DNA from 2 places in the Paenarthrobacter sp. TA1.8 genome. Region 2 is predicted to be linked to the other one. Evidence: predicted binding sites of a transcription regulator. Region 2 holds the regulator's gene; the other holds the start of a gene.
The links. Region 2 encodes HrcA, which represses chaperone genes, less so after heat shock. Its sites were predicted from a motif close to TTNGCACTCGNNNNNNNCGAGTGCNAA; they were not measured.
Positions count from the first base shown of each region.

Region 1 (5,315 bases), 900 kb from region 2:
GTGCTGACCGGCGAGCCCCGCGAGGGCTCCGCACAGTGGCTGCTGGGTGTCGAATTACTCGGCCAGTTGGCGTCCCATGCCGGAGTTGTTGGCGCGGCTGACGACTACCGGCCGGGATGCTTCGACGACGCCGAAGCCGCGGCCCGTAACCGGCCCGGCGTCGTGCGTGTGCCCGTCAGCGAAGCCAAAGGTTCCTTCCGGACGGTGCTCCGGAAAGCGGGTCGACCACTGCATCCTGGGCGCTTCCGTGATGCGCTGCCACAGCTGGCGGCCGGCACGCACTGGCTGCGTGGCCGGCTCTGGATCGCATCGGCGCCTAAAACGCGGATCGCCGTCCAGGGAATCGGGCCGCGCGTGTGGCTGGAAAGCACCGGAAAGTGGCTGGCTGACACTGTTGAATCAGCGCCCGGCCTCGCGCGCCCGGGGAAGGCAGGCGCCGACGTCGACTCCCTCCTTGACTGGCACCCCAGCCATGGCGACCGCGGAACTGTGCTGGCCATCACCGGAAGGTCGGAGGACATTGATCCCCAGGAAATCAGCGATCTGCTGGACGGCTGCCAACTAACGGAGGCGGAGATGGAGCAGGATTTCGGCGTCTGGGACGACCCCCTGGAACTCAGCGACGCCCTCTAAACCGAACACCCACACAAAGGAGAAACACCATGAAAGTCAGGAATTCGCTGCGTGCCCTCAAGAAGATCCCCGGCGCCCAGATCGTGCGCAGGCGGGGGCGCACCTTCGTCATCAACAAGAACAACCCGCGGATGAAGGCGCGGCAGGGCTAACAGCACGGCGTTGTTTAATGGGGGAATGCCAATCCTGAACAAAGACATGTCCCTGTGCATTTCGCTTGCGGCCCGGCCCAGCAATATCGGGACCAGGTTCCACAACTATCTGTACGATCTGCTCGGCCTGAACTTTGTCTACAAGGCATTCGCCCCCGCGGACATCACCCTTGCGGTAGCGGGCATCCGCGGCCTCCCGATCCGGGGCGCCGCGGTGTCCATGCCGTACAAGGAAGCCGTCATCCCGCTGGTTGACGTCATGGACCCGTCGGCCAAAGCCATTGATTCGGTGAATACCATCGTCAATAACCACGGTGTCCTCACCGCCTACAACACGGACTACATCGCGATCGCCCGGCTCCTGAAGGACCACCAGGTTCCCAGCAGCCACACGGTGCTGCTCCGCGGTGCCGGCGGCATGGCCAAGGCCGTAGCCGCAGCCCTTCGGGACGCCGGGTTCACCGCTGTGACCATCGTGGCACGCAATGAGGGCACCGGCCGTGCGCTCGCAGACCTCTACGGCTTCGGATGGCAGGACGACGTCAACGGCTCAACCGCGGACCTCATCATCAACGTCACTCCCTTGGGAATGGCAGGTGCGGATGAAACCGCCCAGTCCTTCGATGACGCCACTATTTCCGCTGCCCAGGTGGTGTTCGACGTCGTGGCATTGCCGTCGGAGACGCCGCTCATCACCGCTGCCCGGCGAGCCGACAAGAAGGTGATCACGGGCGCCGAAGTCATCGCTATCCAAGCCGAGGAGCAGTTTGTCCTATACACGGGCGTGCGTCCGAGCGCCGAGCAGGTGCGTGAAGCTTCGGAGTTCTCCCGCCGCTAGCTCTTGTGACACATCAGGCCGTCACTGGCTCCACGACAACAGCCACTCTTTCCTCGCCGATCCGGGTGAGGACCAAGGTGGCTGTTTTCGCATCCTTGCCCTTGATGGGTTTGGCGGGAAGCAGTTGCTTCCGCAGCTCCTCCGGGGTCACTGCCGTGCCGCGCTTCTTGATATCCAGCACCGTGACGCCGTTGTTCTTCACCCATGCCTTGAGCGCCTTGACGTTGTAGGGCATCACTTCAAGCACTTTGTAGGCACGGGCGAACGGGGTGTCATGCAGCTCGGGGGCGCATATGTAGGCGATGTGCTCGTCCACCAGATGCCCACCGAGGCGTTCTGCGACGTCGGCCACCAGCCCTGCCCGGATCACCGCCCCATCGGGTTCGTAGAGGAAGCCCCCGACAGGTCCGACGGCGGCTACCGGGCCGCCGTCGAAATCCGCACCGCTGGTGATTTCAGCGGCGCCTTGGCTGCCGATAACCAGCGCTGCGCGACGCACGCCGGCGCGGGCCACTGCGTTGAACCATAAGGTCACTTCGGTAACATCGCCGCCCACTGAGACCCATTGGGCCTCGCAGCCTGACGGCACGGAATCATGGGGGATGCCGGGACCCATTTTGACGCCGATTGCGCGGCCGGTGGCTGCCAGGCGTTCAACGAAGGACAACGGGGGAGAGAACGCTTCAGGGTCCCAGATCCGCTTGGTTCCGGAAGTGGACGTGGTTCGCCGGGCAGGATCCAGCCATACACCGTCGATCCCGTCCAGTTCCACGGACGTGGCATCCGAGTGCACCACAGTGGCGTGCGGGAATGGCATGAGGTTGATCGTGGCGCAGGCGGCAGTGGTTTCATCCATCTCAACGGCGGTCACCGAAATGTCCATGGAAGCCATCGCCATGGAATCGGCACCAAGGCCGCAGCCGAGGTCGGCAACGTGCGGGATGCCCGCCTTCGCGAAACGCTCGGCGTGCCGGGCCGCGACGTTCAAGCGCGTTGCCTGCTCCAGTCCCGCTTGAGTGAAAAGCATCTGCCGGGCGAACTCGCCGAACTTGGCCTCGGCACGTGTCCGCAGGCGGGATTGCGTGAGGACCGCGGCCACGAGTTCGGGGGAGTGGCCCGCTTTCCGGAGCTCGGCATTGACGCTGAACGAGTCGGCTTCCCGGTAGGGCCCCAAGGAGGCAAGAAGTTCCCATCCTTCAGTTGTCAGCAAGGGCGCGATCTGTTCCTGCGGTGCGTGAGGCATGGGATCAAGCCTAACGGCGCGGTGCTTGACAACGTGACCGGCGAATCAGCCCGATAGGGTTGTTTTCATGGAAGACAACGCAGCCCCGCATCACTCCACCATGACAAAGTTCGCTCGTCCGGCCCTGATAGCGGGGGCAGTGATCGCGGTGGTTTGCGTCGGCCTGCTAATCATTATCTTCGCGCTGGATTCCTTCAATGCCGCCACCTACTCCGTCGCCGGCAAGAGCGTTAACGACGCCACCGAGGAAGCGCGGGGCATCCGCGAACTCTACAGCGGCGCCAGAACCGGTGGAATCATCACCTTGGTGATCTCCGGCGTCGTTGCTATTGCCGCTGCCGTAGTGCTGTATCTGAACCGCGGCAACGCTCCGCTGGACGAGGATGACGACGGCGAGGACTACGATCTGGACGACCTCACCGGCCGGTGACGGAGGTTCACTCATGACGAAATTCTGGCACTCGCCTTGACCGAGTGCTAACGCTTACATAGAGTCTTGTTAGCACTCTCCCCCGGAGGGTGCTAATCACGCCAAGCGTCTTCCGGCACCGCGACGACGGTTGTACGCTCCGGCACCCTAGTTCTTAGTCCATGAATCAGCTCATGAAAAGGAGAGTCCGAGTGTCGGTCTCGATTAAGCCTCTTGAGGATCGTATTGTTGTTCGCCCGCTCGAAGCAGAGCAGACCACGGCTTCCGGCCTGGTAATTCCGGACTCCGCACAGGAGAAGCCGCAGGAAGGCGAAGTTGTTGCAATCGGCCCCGGCCGTTTCGATGACAACGGCAACCGCGTACCGGTTGACGTAGCTGTTGGCGACGTCGTCATCTACTCCAAGTACGGTGGAACCGAAGTCAAGACCGGCGGCAACGAGTACCTCGTTCTGTCCGCCCGCGACGTCCTTGCGATCGTCGTAAAGTAACTTCCTGGAGCCCCGCACCGCCGCCGCGTTGGAATCATTCCGACCGTCAGCGGTGCGGGTTTTCTGTCTTGAAAGGACACAACCATGGCAAAGCAGCTTGCTTTTAACGATGCTGCCCGCCGGTCTCTTGAGGCCGGTATCGACAAGCTCGCCAACACTGTCAAGGTGACGCTTGGCCCGCGCGGCCGCAACGTCGTGCTGGACAAGAAGTGGGGCGCTCCCACGATCACCAACGACGGTGTGACCATCGCCCGCGAAGTTGAGCTTGACGACCCCTACGAGAACCTTGGCGCACAGCTGGCCAAGGAAGTAGCAACCAAGACCAACGATGTCGCCGGCGACGGCACCACCACGGCCACCGTGCTGGCACAGGCCCTGGTCAAGGAGGGCCTCCGCAACGTTGCTGCCGGCGCCGCTCCTGGCGAGATCAAGCGCGGCATCGAGGTTTCCGTCGAAGCGATCGCAGCCCGCCTCCTGGAGAACGCCCGCGAAGTCGAAGGCACCCAGGTTGCCAGCGTCGCAGCCATCTCCGCGCAGAGCGACGAGGTTGGCGAACTGCTGGCCGAAGCGTTCGGCAAGGTTGGCAAGGATGGTGTCATCACCATTGAAGAGTCTTCCACCACCCAGACCGAACTGGTGCTCACCGAGGGCATGCAGTTCGACAAGGGCTACCTTTCCCCGTACTTCGTCACCGACGCAGAGCGCCAGGAAGCAGTTCTTGAAGACGCCCTCATCCTGATCAACCAGGGCAAGATCTCCTCGCTGCAGGACTTCCTGCCGCTGCTGGAAAAGGCCCTGCAGGCCAACAAGCCGCTCTTCATCATTGCTGAAGACATCGAAGGCGAAGCCCTCTCCACGCTGATCGTCAACCGTATCCGCGGCACGCTCAACGTTGTTGCCGTCAAGGCTCCGGGCTTCGGCGACCGCCGCAAGGCCATGCTCCAGGACATCGCGACGCTCACGGGCGCCCAGGTTGTTTCCCCGGACCTCGGCCTGACCCTGGACAGCGTTGGCCTCGAGGTACTTGGTACCGCTCGCCGTATCACGGTGACCAAGGACAACACCACCATCGTTGACGGCGCCGGCACGGCCCAGGACGTTGCCGACCGCGTGGCGCAGCTGCGTGCTGAGCTCACCCGGACGGACTCCGACTGGGACAAGGAAAAGCTGCAGGAACGCCTGGCCAAGCTGGCCGGCGGCATCGGCGTGATCAAGGTTGGCGCAGCCACCGAGGTTGAGCTGAAGGAAAAGAAGCACCGCATCGAGGACGCTGTTTCCTCCACGCGTGCAGCCCTGGAAGAAGGCATTGTTTCCGGTGGCGGTTCCGCTCTCATCCACGCCCTCAAGGCGCTGGACGAGTCCCCGGCCGTCAAGGCCCTGGAGGGTGACGCGGCAGCTGCTGTGGGCATCGTCCGCCGCGCCTTGGTTCAGCCTTTGCGCTGGATCGCCCAGAACGCCGGCTTCGATGGCTTCGTGGTTGTTGCCAAGGTTTCCGAGCTGGAAGCCAACCACGGCTTCAACGCCAAGTCCG
Region 1 covers NZ_CP184287.1:3,469,840-3,475,154, reverse strand. Annotated here, with positions in the region: gene ACNAOT_RS16165 (GTP-binding protein) at 1-633, shown strand, start outside; gene ykgO (type B 50S ribosomal protein L36) at 663-785, shown strand; gene ACNAOT_RS16155 (shikimate 5-dehydrogenase) at 811-1,623, shown strand; gene ACNAOT_RS16150 (THUMP-like domain-containing protein) at 1,637-2,866, opposite strand; gene ACNAOT_RS16145 (hypothetical protein) at 2,934-3,296, shown strand; gene groES (co-chaperone GroES) at 3,488-3,784, shown strand; gene groL (chaperonin GroEL) at 3,869-5,315, shown strand, end outside.
Region 1: a site for HrcA is predicted at 3,321-3,347, ahead of groES (co-chaperone GroES). Genes of this name have one in related genera too.

Region 2 (5,315 bases):
CCGCGTGCCACTAGTGGTGCAGTGGGCACGTGAAGCCGGCCTTGCAGTGAGCCTGGACCTCATCTACGGCACGCCCGGCGAATCCATGGCGGACTGGCAGCTGTCACTCGAAACTGCACTCTCGTACCGGCCTGATCACATCAGCGCCTACGCATTGATCGTCGAAGACGGCACGAAACTTGCCGCCCAGATCCGTCGCGGCGAAGTCCCCGGAATCGATGACGACGACCACGCCGCTAAATACGAGCTGGCAGACAAAATGATCTCCCAGGCGGGCCTGAACTGGTACGAGGTCAGCAATTGGTCCCGAACGCCGGAACAGGCCTGCCGGCACAATCTTGCCTACTGGCGCGGGGATGACTGGTGGGGCATCGGACCCGGAGCGCACTCCCACGTGGGAGGTGTCCGGTGGTGGAACGTCAAGCACCCCACTGCCTATGCGGGACGGCTGGCTGCAGGAAGCTCGCCAGCTGCCGGCCGGGAAACTCTCGACGCCGAAACCCGTGAGGTTGAGCGCATCATGCTCGAAGCGCGGCTCGGAACGGGGCTGTCCGTGGATGCCTTGGACGCAATCGGGCGCCATGCGATGGCCGGGCTGATTGCTGACGAGCTGGTGGACCCCGTCCAAGCGTTCAAGGGCCGACTTGTGCTTACGCTGAAGGGGCGGCTGTTGGCCGACGCCGTGGTCCGCAGGATTCTTCCGGACTAATCGCAGTGCCCGCCCGAAAGGGCAAGCGGGGGCTACTTAATCCAGCGCAGGTTGACCTTGTAACGGTGGGGTTGCCCGTGGTTTACGCGGATTCCCGCCGAGACGGAGAAGCACGTGAGGGCCACCCAGATAGCGGTGGCAATCACGGCGAAGATGTTGCCCACTACCGGCAGCAGCACCAGAATGTTGGCCAGCACTGCGGCGATGGTGGGAGGCAACGTGAAGTTCAGCGCCTCTTTGGATTCCTGCGCGGTGAACGGCCCGCGATCGCGGAAAATCAAGTAGATCAGAAGGGATGGCAGGCATCCCAGGATGCCGCCAAAGTGGGCCAAGGTAGCCCACTGCCTGTCCTCGCTGGCCGTCAACGGGAGTGCGTTGGCAGGCGCGCCATGGTACTGGGGCCGGCCTGCGGCGCTGCCCGGTTCTTCAGGAGCGTTATCTGCCACGGTGTCTTCCCTTTGCTGTAAAGATGCTGCGGTATTGCTGTCCCAGAATACCGGCCCCAAGGTACTTCCCGGGACCAACGCCCCGTTGACACGGTAGTTGCTGATAGCTCATGGACCGTGGCTCAAGGAACCGTCAGGAAATCGATGACTTCTTCAACGCGGCCCAGGAGAGATGCTTCAAGGTCGGCATAGGTGCGAACTGCCCCGAGTAGCCGCTGCCAGCCCAAGCCTATGTCCTCCGCGGTCTCGTGGGGCCAGCCGAAGGCCGTGAGGATTCCTGTCTTCCAATCGATCCCCCGGGGTACGGCAGGCCAAGCCTCGATGCCCAGGACCTTTGGCCGGATGGCCTGCCAGACGTCCACGTAGGGGTGGCCGACAATCAAAACGTTTCCTGCCGCTCCGGGCACCGTCATTGCCTCGGCTGCGATGCGCGACTCTTTGGACCCGGGGACAAGGTGGTCCACCAAGATGCCAAGGCGGCGACCCGGCCCGGGGTTGAAGGCAGCGATGGCCGACTTCAGGTCGTCAACGCCATGCAGTGGCTCCACGACGATGCCTTCCACGCGGAGATCGTCACCCCAGACCTTCTCGACGAGCTCGGCGTCGTGCTTTCCTTCCACCCAGACGCGGCTCGCCTTGGCCACCTGGGCACGTTGGCCCTGTACCCTCACGGATCCGGACGCTGTCCGGGTGGAAGGAGCGGCGGACGCGGCAGAGCGGGCAGCAGGAGGCATCAGCCGGATTGCCTGCCCTTCCAGTAGGAACCCGAATCCCAACTGGAACGACTTGGTCTTTCCGCGCCTGTCTTCAAGGGAGACAACGTGCATTCCTCCTGATTTCTCAACACGGGTGACTTCGCCCACCCAGCCCGACTGCACGTCTTCGAGGACCATTCCCCGCTGCACGGCCACTTCCGGCAGCTGTTTTTTGCCAGGAGCGGACAGATCCTGCGGGCCCCAATTGTCGAAAGCCAAGGGATTCCTACCTTTTGTGCTGGTTTTTGGCGCGGGCCGAAGGCGGCCGCGCGAGGTTTCAATGCTAGCAACGGGGTGGCTCATACTAGACTTGTTAGCACTTGGGCATGTTGAGTGCTAAGTGTGGTGGTCCGATTGAGATCCCGCGTTGACCGGTCGTAGGGACCAAGGCAGTCGTCAGGAGGTGGAGCAATGAGTGAGCCGCGCAAGCTTGAGGTGCTGCGTGCCATCGTTGAGGATTACGTGCATTCCAGGGAACCTGTTGGGTCGAAGGCCCTCGTGGAACGGCACCATCTTGGCGTTTCCAGTGCCACCATCAGGAACGACATGGCTGTCTTGGAAGAGGAAGGCCTCATCGCGGCGCCCCATACCAGCGCAGGCCGAATCCCAACGGACAAGGGTTACCGCTTATTCGTTGACCGCATTTCCCAGGTCAAGCCGCTTTCGGCCGCCGAGCGCAGGGCTATCCACTCGTTGCTTGAGGGCCCGGATGATGTTGATGACATCCTGGAGCGCACTGTAAGGCTTCTGTCGCAGCTGACCAACCAGGTGGCCGTGGTGCAGTATCCCCATTCCAATCGCGCGCTGGTCCGGCACGTGGAATTCGTCCTGTTGGCCCCAAAGCAGGTGCTTGTGGTCCTCATTGCGGATACGGGCAGCGTTGGGCAGAAGGTCATCGACGCCGGCTCTGACGTGAGCAACGAGGCGCTGATGCTCCTGAGGTCCCGCTTCCTCGGCAGCATCGCAGCCACCCAGATGGCTCTTTTGCCGCAGGTGCTGCCATCGGTAGTCGCCCTGTGTCCGCCGGAACTCCGCAGCTTGGCGCAGACGTTGGCTCAGGGGCTGCAATCACTCAGTGACACCAGCCGCGAAGAGCGCATCCTGATGGCAGGAACGGCCAACCTGGCCCGCTCCAATGTGGATTTCCCATTGAGCATCGGTCCCGTGCTGGAGGCACTCGAGGAACAAGTTGTCATGCTTCGGTTGTTGTCTGACATGGGGGATGATCCCCGTGGCGTCACCGTGAGCATTGGACGCGAAAATCCGTACGACGGCTTGGCTGAGGCGTCCGTCGTGGCTACCGGCTATGGCTCCGGGGCCAAGGTGGGGATTCTCGGTCCGACACGCATGGACTACCCCACCACCATGGCAGCCGTACGCGCCGTGGCCCGTTACCTTTCCCGCATTCTCGGCGGCTGAAAACCGGTCCGAGGAAACATCCGCAGTACAACAAGGAAGAGATACCGACTTTGAGCAGCCACTATGACGTTTTGGGAGTCTCGCCGGAAGCCACCGGGGAAGAGATCAAAAAGGCGTACCGCAAGTTGGCGCGGAAACTGCACCCCGACGTAAACCCCGGTGAAGATGTCGCGGAACAGTTCAAGGCCGTGACCCACGCTTACGAAGTGTTGTCCGACCCCCAGAAGCGCCGGGTCTACGATGCCACCGGCAATGAGAACGGCACCGACAACGGTTTCGGTGGCGGCTACTCCGGCCAGGGTTTCGCGTTCCAGGACATCTTCGACACCTTCTTTGGTGGCGGTGGCGGCCACGGTGGACCAGCCTCGCGTGTCCGTCGCGGCCAGGACGCACTAATCAGCGTCCGCATCGACCTGAAGGACGCCGTGTTCGGCGTCAACAAGAAGCTTGAAGTGGACACTGCCGTGGTTTGCCCCACCTGTGACGGCAGCTGCTGCCGCCCGGGCACCCACCCGGAACGCTGCGACATTTGCGGTGGCAGCGGCCAGGTACAGCGGGCTGTCCGATCCATTCTCGGTCAGGTCATGACCACCGCGCCTTGTGGTTCCTGCGAAGGCTTCGGCACGGTCATCAAGGACCCCTGCAACGAGTGCAACGGACAGGGCCGAATCCGCAGCCGCCGTTCCCTCACCATCAAGGTACCGGCAGGCGTCGCAACCGGTACGCGCATCCAGTTGTCCGGGCAGGGCGAAGCAGGTCCCGCAGGTGGTCCTGCCGGTGATCTCTATGTAGAAATCCGGGTCAACAACGATTCCATGTTCATGCGTGAAGGCGACGACCTTCATGCCACACTGAGCGTCCCCATGACGGCGGCGGCACTTGGCACCGAGCTGCAGCTGGACACCTTCGACGGCGCACAGGATATCGACGTGAAGGCCGGCACGCAGTCGGGCGAAATCATTACCCTCCGCGGCCTGGGCGTCACGCACCTCCGTGGTTACGGACGAGGCGACCTCAAGGTTCACCTGCACGTAGAGACGCCAAGCAAGCTCGACCCCGCCCAGGAAGAACTCTTGCAGCAGCTCGCCAAGCTGCGCAATGAGCAGTTCACCGAAGGAAAGCTTGTGGCAAGCGGGGGCATGTTCGCGAAGCTGCGGGACAAGCTCGGTAACCTGTAGCGGTGAGCAACCCCGTTTTCTTCACAGCCGCGGGCAGCCTCGGCCAGGTGATCCCCGGTTCCACATTCGTGCTCGAGGGTCCCGAGGCCCGGCATGCTGTAACGGTCAAACGCCTGGCCGCGGGCGAGCCCGTTGATATAGCGGACGGTTCAGGTGCGCGGCTGATAGGCACGGTGGTGGACGCCGGATCCAGCAGTTTGACCGTGAAGGCGTCTGAGGTGCTTTTCGAGGAGCAGCCGGAGGTCCGGTTGGTGCTGGTTCAGGCCCTGGCTAAAGGTGACCGCGATGAACTTGCCATCGAGACCGCCACGGAACTAGGAATTGATGCTGTCATTCCATGGCAGTCTGAGCGCGCAATCGTGCGTTGGAAGGGCGAAAGGGCTGCCAAAGCCCACGCGAAGTGGCAGTCGGTGGTCACTGCGGCCGCCAAGCAGGCGCGGCGAGCCTGGATTCCTGAGGTCCGGTCCATCGTGGATACCGCTAATTTGGCGAAGGCGGTCGAGGCCGCTGACTTGGCCATCATCCTGCATGAAGACGCCAAGAATCCCTTGCGGACTGTCCTCGAAGAGTCGGCTGCGTTGCTCAGTGACGCTGCGGGGTCACCGCGGGAGGTTCTTTTGATCGTTGGACCGGAGGGCGGAATCTCACCGCGTGAAGTAACACGGCTCAGCGACGCAGGCGCCGTAACGGCCCTGTTGGGTCATCATGTCTTGCGGTCGTCGACGGCGGGACCCGCCGCCGTCGTTCTTGCCAGTGACGTTCTGGGCCGCTGGTAACCAGCCCCGCAGGCTATCCAGCCCCGCACGCT
Region 2 covers NZ_CP184287.1:2,567,524-2,572,838, reverse strand. Annotated here, with positions in the region: gene hemW (radical SAM family heme chaperone HemW) at 1-709, shown strand, start outside; gene ACNAOT_RS11850 (DUF4870 domain-containing protein) at 742-1,155, opposite strand; gene ACNAOT_RS11845 (DUF3097 domain-containing protein) at 1,278-2,129, opposite strand; gene hrcA (heat-inducible transcriptional repressor HrcA) at 2,322-3,329, shown strand; gene dnaJ (molecular chaperone DnaJ) at 3,380-4,507, shown strand; gene ACNAOT_RS11830 (16S rRNA (uracil(1498)-N(3))-methyltransferase) at 4,510-5,283, shown strand; gene ACNAOT_RS11825 (GerMN domain-containing protein) at 5,314-5,315, opposite strand, start outside.